Regions from separate parts of the Massilia sp. WG5 genome, predicted to be linked through region 1. Evidence: predicted binding sites of a transcription regulator. Region 1 holds the regulator's gene; the other holds the start of a gene.
What was found. Region 1 encodes FNR, which switches genes on or off when oxygen is low (the NO sensors DNR and NnrR bind a similar motif). Its sites were predicted from a motif close to TTGATNNNNATCAA; they were not measured.
Positions count from the first base shown of each region.

Region 2: cqsA (alpha-hydroxyketone-type quorum-sensing autoinducer synthase) is a predicted target of FNR. The motif match lies at 2,295-2,308, and genes of this name have one in related genera.

Region 1 is NZ_CP012640.2:1,304,285-1,309,656, reverse strand. It holds gene AM586_RS05670 (right-handed parallel beta-helix repeat-containing protein) at 1-1,401, opposite strand, end outside; gene fnr (fumarate/nitrate reduction transcriptional regulator Fnr) at 1,615-2,385, opposite strand; gene AM586_RS05660 (cytochrome ubiquinol oxidase subunit I) at 2,592-4,019, shown strand; gene cydB (cytochrome d ubiquinol oxidase subunit II) at 4,021-5,028, shown strand; gene AM586_RS05650 (DUF2474 domain-containing protein) at 5,028-5,150, shown strand; gene AM586_RS05645 (molecular chaperone) at 5,280-5,372, shown strand, end outside.
Region 2 is NZ_CP012640.2:792,666-798,037, forward strand. It holds gene AM586_RS03420 (DUF2156 domain-containing protein) at 1-210, opposite strand, end outside; gene AM586_RS03425 (class I SAM-dependent methyltransferase) at 207-926, opposite strand; gene cqsA (alpha-hydroxyketone-type quorum-sensing autoinducer synthase) at 989-2,227, opposite strand; gene AM586_RS03435 (sensor histidine kinase KdpD) at 2,412-3,773, shown strand; gene AM586_RS03440 (response regulator) at 3,770-4,771, shown strand; gene AM586_RS03445 (DMT family transporter) at 4,884-5,372, opposite strand, start outside.

The DNA.
Region 1 (5,372 bases):
CGCCTGGAATGAACTGGGCGTCGTTCCTCCGCTGCGCCGGTTCAGCCTGGAGAAGCTGCAGTTCGAATCCATCTTGTTGGAACTGATCGTATGGCCGCCCGTGTCGGGCCACCTGGCCGGATCGCCGCCGCCGTACACCTGAATGCCGTTTCCCTCGTTCTTCGAGATGACGTTGCCGTAGATCGAACACTTGCTGGTCCCGTTATCCAGGCCGATGCCGACCCCTTCCGAACCATTGTCCAGCGGGCCGCCGTAGTTGCGGTTGGATTTGCAGGTGTTGTAGCGGATCGTGTGCCCCGATACGGCATCCGGCCCCGCCGAGGTCAGCTCGATGCCGCGTCCGTACCAGCTCGGACCAAAATCCCCGCCATTCGCATTGCAGACGTTGTTCTCGATCATGTAATTCCTGGCGAGCCCGCTGATATGAATGCCGAAATTCATATTGTTGCTGCAGTTATTGTTGCCGACGTAGTTGCCATCGCCGCTGTTGATGAGGATGCCGGTGAGCATCCCGCTTACGGTATTCTTGTCCAAGGTGGCGCCGGCCCCCTGGACCAGGTAGACGCCGATCGCCCTGGGGTTCGTGCTGTAGGCGACGCCGGTCGGCGGAGAAACGCGGTTCCCGCGAATCACGAGATGCGTGAGGAAGGTGTCGCTGCTGTAGGTTTCGCAGCGGATGCCGTGCGAGCTCCCGGTGCCGCCGCCGTGGTGGCGGACGGTATTGTTGAGCAGGCGGATGTCGTCGACGGTGAGGTTCGCGGCCACCAGGATCCCGTGGTTGGCATATGTGGCGCTGTTACTGATGACGTCGAGCACGCAGTTGGAGACGGTCGTGTGGCTTTTATTGAACATATACACGCCGGCGCAGTTCGATGTCAGCCTGCAGTTGTCGAACACGCAGTTATTGCCCAGCCAGATGATCGCCGCGTCGCTGGCTTCCGGCAAGGCGCTGTTCCGGATGTCCAGGTTGCGGTAGGTGACGAAATCGCGCTCCTGCTTCAACACCGCGATCGAGGCGCCGTCGGCCGGCGCGGTGGGCGCGGCCGGCAGGACAATGACCGGTTTTGGCCTTGACGCATCGTCGCTGCCGTCGGATCGGTAATAGGCGCCGATCGTGATGCGCTGGGACGGCACGCCGCTCGCCGACAGCTGGAAGACACCGGAATAGGTCGTGCCCCGTTTCTGCAGATAGGTGTGGCCGGGCGTCCAGGAAACGCTGGTCCAGGAGCGGAACGGGCTGGCAAGCGTGCCGTCGCCCGGGCCGGCGACTGTCGGATCGATGTAATGCACGTTCGCGCTGGTCGCGGCCTGGGCCCTCGTGAGCCATGGAAGCGCCGCGCCGGCGCATACGGAGACGCCCACGCGGGAGGCAATCCGAAGGAAGTTTCTTCGCTTGGTCATGACTGTTTCTCCAGAAACCGACAAAGATGGTGGACACTGCTCTGTCCGCCTGGCCGATGGTAAGCTTTGCGGTCGCAAAGCCGCAACGACTCTTTGTCGAAAAAGGAGAAATGCAGTCAGGCCGAGTTGTTGCGACGCCAATTCCCAGCGTCAAGTAGGTTGACTTGCCTGGGGTTTGCGCGGCCTGGGCGGCAGCCGGACGCCATGCCGGGCTCACGCCATCGGACTGCACTGCTCGGTGCCGGCCGCCATCGCCTTCAGGCGCGGCAGGTCGAGCAGGCTCACTTCGCGCTTGTCGATCGCCACCAGTCCCATTTTCTTGAAGCGCGACAGCAGCCGGCTGATGCTTTCGATGGTGAGCCCCAGGTAGTTGCCGATGTCTTCGCGCGACATGCGCAGGGCGAACTGGGTGGGCGAATAGCCGCGTGCGGCGTAGCGGGCCGATTTGTTGACGAGGAAAACGGCGAAGCGCTGCTCGGCGCGCATATTGCCGAGCAAGAGCATGACATTCTGCTCGCGCGTGATCTCGTTGCTCATGATGCGGTGGAAATGGCGCAGCAGGGCGGGGACTTGGCCGAACAGCTCTTCCAGGTTGGCGAAGGGGATCTCGCAGACTTCGCTGTCCTCGAGCGCCACCGCATCGCAGCGATAGCGGTCGCCGCTGATCGCATCCATGCCGAGCAGCTCGCCGGCCATCTGGAAGCCCGTGATCTGGGCTTCGCCGGCCGCGTTCACCTGGTAGGTCTTGAAATGCCCGAAGCGCACGGCGTACAGGTTACGGAAGGGCTCGCCCATCTTGTACAGCGCCTCGTCGCGCTCGAGCCGGCGGCGGCGGCCGATGATCTTGTCGAGGCGGTCGATATCCGCATTTTCCAGGCCCATCGGCAGGCACAGCTGGTGCATGCTGCAGGCTGCGCAGCTGGCCTTCAGCGCCGAGACGTTCAGGGGCCTGCTGTCATTCTGGATGGAAATAGCCTGGATCATCGGAAGTGAAGAGTCGGATGGCGGTCGATACCGGATTATACGGCCCGTCGCCACGCACGGGGCCGTCTCCTTGGCTTTTAGTCAAGGACTTGTTTGTACTTCGTGTCATTTCCAACAGCCCGGCGGGGGCGAGCATTGTCATCCTGCCAATCGTGCGCACACTGGCCCATGCTAGATTCGGGACACGACATCACGGGAGGACTTTCATGTTCGGACTGGCGGCATTGGACCTGGCGCGCGTGCAGTTCGCGTTTACGATGTCGTTCCACATCCTGTTCCCGGCCATTACCATCGGCCTGGCCAGCTACCTTGCCGTGCTGGAACTGTGCTGGCTGAAGACGAAGCGCCGGGTCTTCGTCGACCTGTACCACTTCTGGCTGAGGATCTTCGCCGTCACCTTCGGCATGGGTGTCGTCTCCGGCATCGTGATGGCCTACCAGTTCGGCACCAACTGGAGCTATTTTTCCGACTACGCCGGGTCCATCACCGGACCCCTGCTGGCCTACGAGGTGCTGACCGCCTTCTTCCTGGAAGCCGGCTTCCTGGGCGTGATGCTGTTCGGCTGGACCCGGGTCGGACCCGGGCTGCACTTCCTCGCCACCTGCATGGTCGCGCTCGGCACGCTGATTTCCGCCACCTGGATCCTCGGCTCGAACAGCTGGATGCAGACCCCGCAGGGCTATGCCATCGTCGAGGGCCGCATGGTGCCGGTCGACTGGCTGAAGATCGTCTTCAATCCCTCCTTTCCCTACCGGCTGGTGCACATGTCGATCGCCGCCTTCCTGTCGACCGCGCTGTTCGTCGGCAGCTCGGCCGCCTGGCACCTGCTGAAAGGGCGGGGCAACGATGCGGTGCGCACCATGCTGTCGATGGCGATGTGGCTGGTCCTGATCGTGGCGCCGGTCCAGGCCGTTGTGGGCGACATGCACGGCCTGAACACCCTGCAGCACCAGCCGGCCAAAATCGCCGCGCTCGAGGGCCACTGGCAGAACGAGGGCGACAAGCCGCTGCCGCTGCTGCTGTTCGGCATTCCGTCGATGAAGGACGAGGAAACGAAATTTGCCGTCGGCATCCCGCGCCTCGGCAGCCTGATCCTGACCCATAGCTGGGGCGGCCAGATCAAGGGCCTGAAGGAATTCCCGAAGGACGAGCGGCCGAATTCCCTGATTCTCTTCTGGAGCTTCCGCGTGATGGTCGGGCTGGGTCTCCTGATGATCGCGCTGGGCTCCTGGAGCCTGTGGCTGCGGGTGAAAAAACGGCTGTTCGAGCAGCGCCTGTTCCTGCGCATGGCGATGTGGATGGGGCCGGCCGGCCTGCTGGCGGTGCTGGCCGGCTGGATCACCACCGAGGTCGGACGCCAGCCCTGGATCGTCTACGGCGTGCTGCGCACCGCGGACGCCGCATCGAAGATTTCCGTCGGCCCGCTGGCGCTGAGCCTGGCCGTATTCGTGGTGGCCTACCTGTTCGTGTTCGGGGTCGGCATCGCCTATGTGCTGCGGCTGGTGCGCAAGGGCCCGCAGGCCTTCGACCTGGCCCGCGCGCCGCAGGGCGGGCCGGGCAGGGGACGCACGCCGGCGCGGCCGCTGTCGGTGCCCGAGCCGGACGCTTCCGTCAACGAAGACAACATGACCTGATATGGACATCGACATCACCGCAGTCTGGGCCGGCATCATCTTCTTTTCCGTCTTCATGTACGTGGTGCTGGACGGCTTCGACCTCGGCATCGGCATGCTGTACCCCTTCGTGCCGGGCAGGCGCGAGCGCGACGTGATGATGAACTCGGTGGCGCCGATCTGGGACGGCAACGAGACCTGGCTGGTGCTGGGCGGCGAGGGGCTGCTGGCGGCCTTCCCGGTCGCCTACGCGGTGATCCTGCCGGGCCTCTACCTGCCGCTGATCTTTATGCTGGTGGGCCTGATCTTCCGCGGCGTGGCCTTCGAATTCCGCTTCAAGGCGAACGACCGCGAACGCCCGGTCTGGGACCTGGCCTTCATCTGCGGTTCGATGACGGCGGCCTTCTTCCAGGGCGTGTCGCTGGGCGCCTTCCTGTCCGGGATCCCGGTGTCGGGACGCAGCTACGCCGGCGGGCCGCTCGACTGGTTCGCGCCTTTCCCGCTGGTGGCCGGCTGCGGGGTGATGATCGCCTACACGCTGCTGGGCGCGACCTGGCTGGTGATGAAGACCGAGGGCGAGCTCCACCAGCGCATGGTCAGGCTGGCGCGGACCTTCACCCTGCTGCTGCTGGCGGCGGTGGCGGTGGTCAGCGTGTGGACGCCGCTGTCCCAGCACCAGGTGGCCGAGCGCTGGTTCAGCTTCCCCAACCTCCTGATCCTGTCGCCGGTGCCGCTGCTGGTGGCGGCCTCGGCGTTCTGGCTGCTGTGGTCGCTGAAACGGCATCCGCACCGCCAGCCTTTCGCCGCGGCGCTGGCCCTGACGCTGCTGGGCTTTGTCGGCATGGCGATCAGCATCTGGCCGCACATCGTGCCGCCCGCGATCACGATCTGGGAGGCGGCGGCGCCGCCCGCCACCCAGGGCTTCGCGCTGGTCGGCACGCTGATCGTGCTGCCGCTGATCCTGGCCTACACGGCCTGGTCCTATTACGTATTCCGCGGCAAGGTCGTGGACAGCGAGGGTTATCACTGATGGCGTCGCTATGGCTGCGGCGCCTCGGCTGGATGCTTGCCCTGTGGCTGGGCGGGGTGGCGGCGCTGGGCGTGGTCGCCTGGCTGATCCGGGTGCTGATGCATGCGGCCGGCATGAAGTAGACAGGCCAGGAAGTTCAACCGTGCGCGCCCTCCGGGGAGCCTGGTACTACACTTTCAGTATAGATTTGCTAACGGGAGTGTCGCTCAGTGCCTCAGGAATCCGCGCCTATACAAACGATGGCCTTGCCCTTGTCCGATGAAGACCAGGCCAGGGCCGATTTTTACGCACTGATCGCGCGCCTTATGCTGGCGCCGCCCAACGCCGGCCTGCTGGCCGCCCTG
Region 2 (5,372 bases), 510 kb from region 1:
CGCGAACTGCATGCCCCAGTACTGCGCGTAGGCGATGTAGCCGACCCCGGGCAGCTCGAAGTAGGCCATGTCCGGCTGCATGGTCGAGAAGGACATCGGGTGGCTGCCGTACTGCTTCAGGCAGGCGATGCGGTTCGCCAGGCCGGCCTGGACGGCGGTATCGAGGTGGGCGGCGGCCGGCCGCCCCAGCGCGAGGGCGGACTCGCTCATGCGGCCGGCTTTTCGCCCAGCACCGACCAGTAGCAGTTCAGGAGCAGCAGCCTGTAGTGCTTCTGCTCCTGGATCCGCAGCCCCAGCTTCTTCATCCACTCCGGATAGTTGTAGATGTTGTGGAAGGCATTCCCGGCAAACAGCCAGAAGAAGCCGACCGCGCCATACCAGTACAGGGTCTTCACCAGGCGGCTCAGGACGTTCCCGGTCGGGAAGGAGAAGTCGCCGACCACCACCCGCGCACCCGGCTTGCCGAGCCGGATCAGGTGCTGCAGCACGCGCACCATCATGTCTTCGTCGAACACGTTGAGGAAGAAGTTCGCCACCACCATGTCGTAGCGCTCGACTTCCTCGACCTGCATGATGTCGCTGTGGACCTGGCGGATCGGGAGCGCCAGTCCCTCTTCCACGCCCTCCTTCGCCAGGTTGGCCGAGAACTTCTTCAACATGGTCTCGGACAGGTCGACCACGGTGACCTCGGCGCCGCGCTGGGCGGCGTACACGGCATCCCGGCCGTGGCCGACGCCGGCGAACAGCACCCTGTCGCCGGGCTGGAGCCGATCGAGCATCGCGATCTTGCACTTGTGGATGGATTTGCCGCTGTAGAAGGCACTCAGCCAATCGTAGATCGGCCCAACCAGCTTGTATTTGTCTTGCACGCTTGTCTCCTTCGCACCACTTAATAATTTTTTATCAAGCGTAAGCGAAAGCGCCAAACCTCCACGATTTTGTGCCTGCCTTTAGGAGCCAACTTTCTGGCTTTGTGAGTCAGAAGCAATCAATGCACGCGGCGCCGGCGCAGGGTCGAGGTCCAGCTCTCGAGCCCGACCTCCTCGCGCATGTCGGCGCAGGCGGCCAGCAGCTTCACGATCTCGTGCCTGCGCAGGCCGGCGTTGAGGGTCAGGCGCACCAGCGCGCGGTTCTTCGGCGTGGCGGGAGAGCAGAACACGGCGCCCTGGATGCCGCGGTTCTCCAGCGCCTTGCGCAGCACCAGGGTCCGCGGTTCGGTTCCCACTTCGAGCGCGATGATCTGCTCGCTGCCCTCGTCGATGCAGTAGCCGAGCTGTCCCAGGCCGGCGCGCACCTCGTCCGTGATACGGCGCAGCGCGGCGCGGCGCAGATCGGCGCGCTCGACCACGTCGATGGCGGCGTCGAACCAGGCCAGTTCGTGGTTCAGCAGGCAGGAGCTGAAGATGGCCGGCCGCGACTCGGACAGGAAATACGGCTTGAAACGGCTGGAGCAAGTGATGATGCCGGCGCGGCCGGCGAAAGCCTTGGCCAGCGAGGCAGTGCGGAAATGGACGCGCTCCTCCAGCCCGGCCCCGATCACCAGGCCCGCCCCGCGCGGACCATGGGTGCCGAGCGAATGGGATTCGTCGACCACCAGCACGCTGCCGGTCTTTTCCGCCAGCGCCACCACGTCGTGCAGCGGCGCCAGGCTGCCGTCGGTGCTGTACAGGGCATCGACCACGATCACGCCGGCGCCATGCTTGTTCAGCTGGCGCTGCAGGTGATCCATGTTGTTATGCAGGAAGGGTACGGCCCTGGCCCCGCCCAGCGCCACGCCGTCCCACAGCGACGCATGCGCCATGATGTCCAGGTAGACCGGCACGCCCGGCTCGGCAATGCTGTGCATCAGGCCCACATTCGCCGCCCAGCCGGACTGGGCCAGGATCGTTTCCTCGCAGCCGAGGAAATCGGCAAACTTTTCTTCCAGCCGGTGCTGCTGGCTGCCCGCCTGCAGGTAGACAGCCGACATCAGGGCCTGGCCGACGCTGTCCTGCAGGCTGCGGAGCTGGGCGTCGACCAGGCTTTGTTCGCGCGACAGGCACAGGTAGTCGTTACCCGCAAGTATGACTGCGCCCGGCCCCGGGCGCTTCCAGACATGCACGTGTTCGCCGCCCATCAGTTGCTCGATCCGGGTGACATGGTGCTCGTCCATCCTGCGCGCAACGAAGGCGGGCATGTGCAGGGTAGCGCTGCGGTGCAGGGCTTGGGCGGTGCTGATCGTGGTCATATTTTTTCTCCAAAAAAATTTCATTGTGTCCATACACAAGGCATGAGCTCGCCAGTTCGACGCACAATTGACCGAGATCAACCTGGGCTGAGCGATTTCCGTCAAGCTCAACCGAGAATTGAGTGAGATCAATTTCGAATTGACAAGTATCGAACACAGACGGTCCAGGACCGGGAGTTGCCGAGTGAAGAATCTGCTGTACAGGAGTTTTGCGCGCATCAGTGCGCCGATCAGGGCGCGCTTGCAGACGACCCGGCCTGCCATGCTGAGGTGGCTGCTGCGCCAGGAGCTGCAGCAGGAAAACGCCGTCGTACGCCTGCATTTCCTGGCCTGGGTCGGCTGCATCGGCATGCCGGCCTACTACCTCATCTGGACAAGCTGGTTCCCGCAAAAGTTCGAGAGCTTGGACCTGCGGATGTTGGGATTCGTTCTTTGCCTTCCGGCTTTGTTGTTCCCGCGCAAATTCAAGGGAAATTGCTTACGGATTTACGAATTCGTCAGCGTGACCTATGTGATGCCGTTTTTCTTCAGTTACATGTTCTTGATGAACCACGGCTCCGCGGTGTGGGGCGAGTCGCTGCTGCTCTCCCTGATCCTGCTGTTTCAGTTCGACTCGCTGTGGGCGCTCGCTTCCTGCACCACCGGCGCGCTGCTGGCCTGCATCCTGTACATCGGGTTCGGCGATCCGCAGGCCGCCGCCGACGGCTTCCACGCCTTTCCGCTGGTGCTGGAGCAGGCGCCGATCTATGTCTTCACGATCGTGATCGTGGCCCTCACGAAGATCGGGCGGCGGGTGCTGGCGCGCGAAAAACTGGCCGGCATGGCGCAGGCGCTGGGGATGGTGTCGCACGAGCTGCGCACGCCCCTGATCAGCATTTCCGCCAACGTGCGCGGAATCGAGCGCGCGGCCTCCGGCTGGGAGGACGGCGTGCCGGGCGCGCTGGCCCGGATCCGTTTCGAGGTGCGCCACATGAACCAGATGATCGACCTGTTCCTGCTGTCGGCAGCGGCGATGAACCAGCAGATGGCGCCCAGCGAGCGGGTCTGGATGGCCGACATGGTGCAGGCGGTGATCGAGCGCTACCCCTTCGTCACCGAGGAACAGCGCCAGCAGGTGAACGTGGTGGTGCGCAGCGACTTCGCCTTCCTGGGCCGCCAGGAGCTCGGCGCGGTGGTGCTGCTCAACCTGCTGCGCAATGCGCTGAAGGCCCTGCAGCGCGCCGGCAAGGGCAAGGTCCGCATCATCGTCGACGGCGCCCGCAAGCGCCCGCGCCTGCTGCTGATGGACAGCGGCTGCGGGATCCCGGCCAGGCAGCTGCCCTACATCTTCGAGCGCTTCTATTCGTATCCGGCGCATACCGGCGCCGGCATCGGCCTGGCCCTGTGCAAGGACATCGTGCACGCCTGGCACGGAAAGATCCGCTGCCGCTCGCGCGAACAGGTCTACACCGTGTTCGCGATCGAGTTCCCGCCGGCACGGCGCGCGGCCGATGCGCTTTCTCCGCTTTCTCCGCTTTCTCCGCTCTCTCCTGGAGACCCGACATGACGCTCCCGATCTACCAGCACCCGACCATGACCGTCCTGGTCGACGACAGCCCCAGCTTCCTGCACAGCCTGCGCTACCAGCTCGGGCCGTCCTTCCCCAGCATCGGCTTCAGCGACACCAGCGCCGCGATCGCCTGGCTGCGCGAGCACGGTGCCACAGCGGGCGCGCCGGCCGGACTGCTCTCGCCCAGCGTCGACACCTACACGCTGTCGCCCCAGCCCTACAACATCGCCCTGCACGTCGAGGAGGTGTGCGCGATCCGTCGCCGCGCGCAGCGCTTCATGACGCCCTCGGTGCTGGTGGTCGACTATTCGATGCCGGGGATGGACGGCATCGAGTTCTGCGAAGCCGTGCACGACCTGCCGTGCCGGAAGATCCTGCTGACCGGCGTCGCCGACGAGCGGATCGCCATCGAAGCCTTCAACCGCGGCCTGATCGACCGCTACGTTCGCAAAAGCGACGTCCATGCCCTCGACCGGCTGGAGGCCGACCTCACCGAGCTCCAGGAAGGCTACTTCCAGTCGCAGTCGGCAGCGCTGCGCATGCTGCTCTCGCTGCACGACTTCAGCTTCGTCAACGACCCGGCGATCTGCGGCCTGGTGCGCGAGCTCGGCGCGCGCCACAAGATCGTCGAACACTATCTGTACAAGGCCCCGCCGGGCTTCCTGATGTATGACCGCGACGCCCGCCCCTGGCTGCTGGCGGTCGAGACCGAGCAGAGCATGAACGCCCAGTTCGAGATCGCGCTCGACGGCGGCGCCCCGGCCTCGCTGCTGGAGGCGCTCGAACAGCGCCGCGTGGTGCCGAACTTCAGCGACGGCGACGGCATGTACTCGCTGGTGCGGCACAAGGAATGGCACCGCTTCACCGCGCCCGCCCAGACCTGCCACGGCCGCGAACTGTATTACTGGGCCATGTTCGCGCTCGATCCGGAGCTCCTGGAGGGGCCAGTGGAGTCCTTTGCGGCCTTCCTGCGCCGGCATCCCGGGAGCGCCTGATCCGGAACGCCGGCCCCCCCCACGCTGTCGGCTGGCTTCTGTTCCTTGCCTGGCCATTGTCGGTTAGTTGCAAATACTCGAAAGGCCGCCGGGGCCCATGACGGCCCCGGATTCACCTGCGTCCCGCCGTGCGCCCGGTCCTCGGCCCTTCGCGCCCGCCGAGCACCAGCCCGATCCCGCCCAGGATCGCCAGCGCCGCAATGCCAAGCCGCAGCGTGAAGGCCTCGCCCAGCAGCAGCGTCCCGCCCACGGCCGCGATCAGCGGCACCGACAGCTGCACCGCCGCCGCCCGCATCGCCGTCAGGCGGCGCAGCGCCGCATACCACACCACATAGCCCAACCCGGACGTGATCGCACCGGAGGCGATCGCCAGCCCCACCCCGCGCGCGTCCACGTGCAGGCGCGGCGCGAAGGCCAGCGCCAGCAGCACGCCCATCGGCGCGGCGCGGATGAAGCCGGCGGCGCTGGCGGCCAGCGGATCGGCCGCACCACGGCCGCGCAGCGAGTACCCGCCCCAGGCCACCCCGGCGCCCGCCATCAGCACCGCCCCGGCCGGCGAAGGCGCTGCGGCGCCCGGCAGCAGCAGCACCGCAAGACCGCC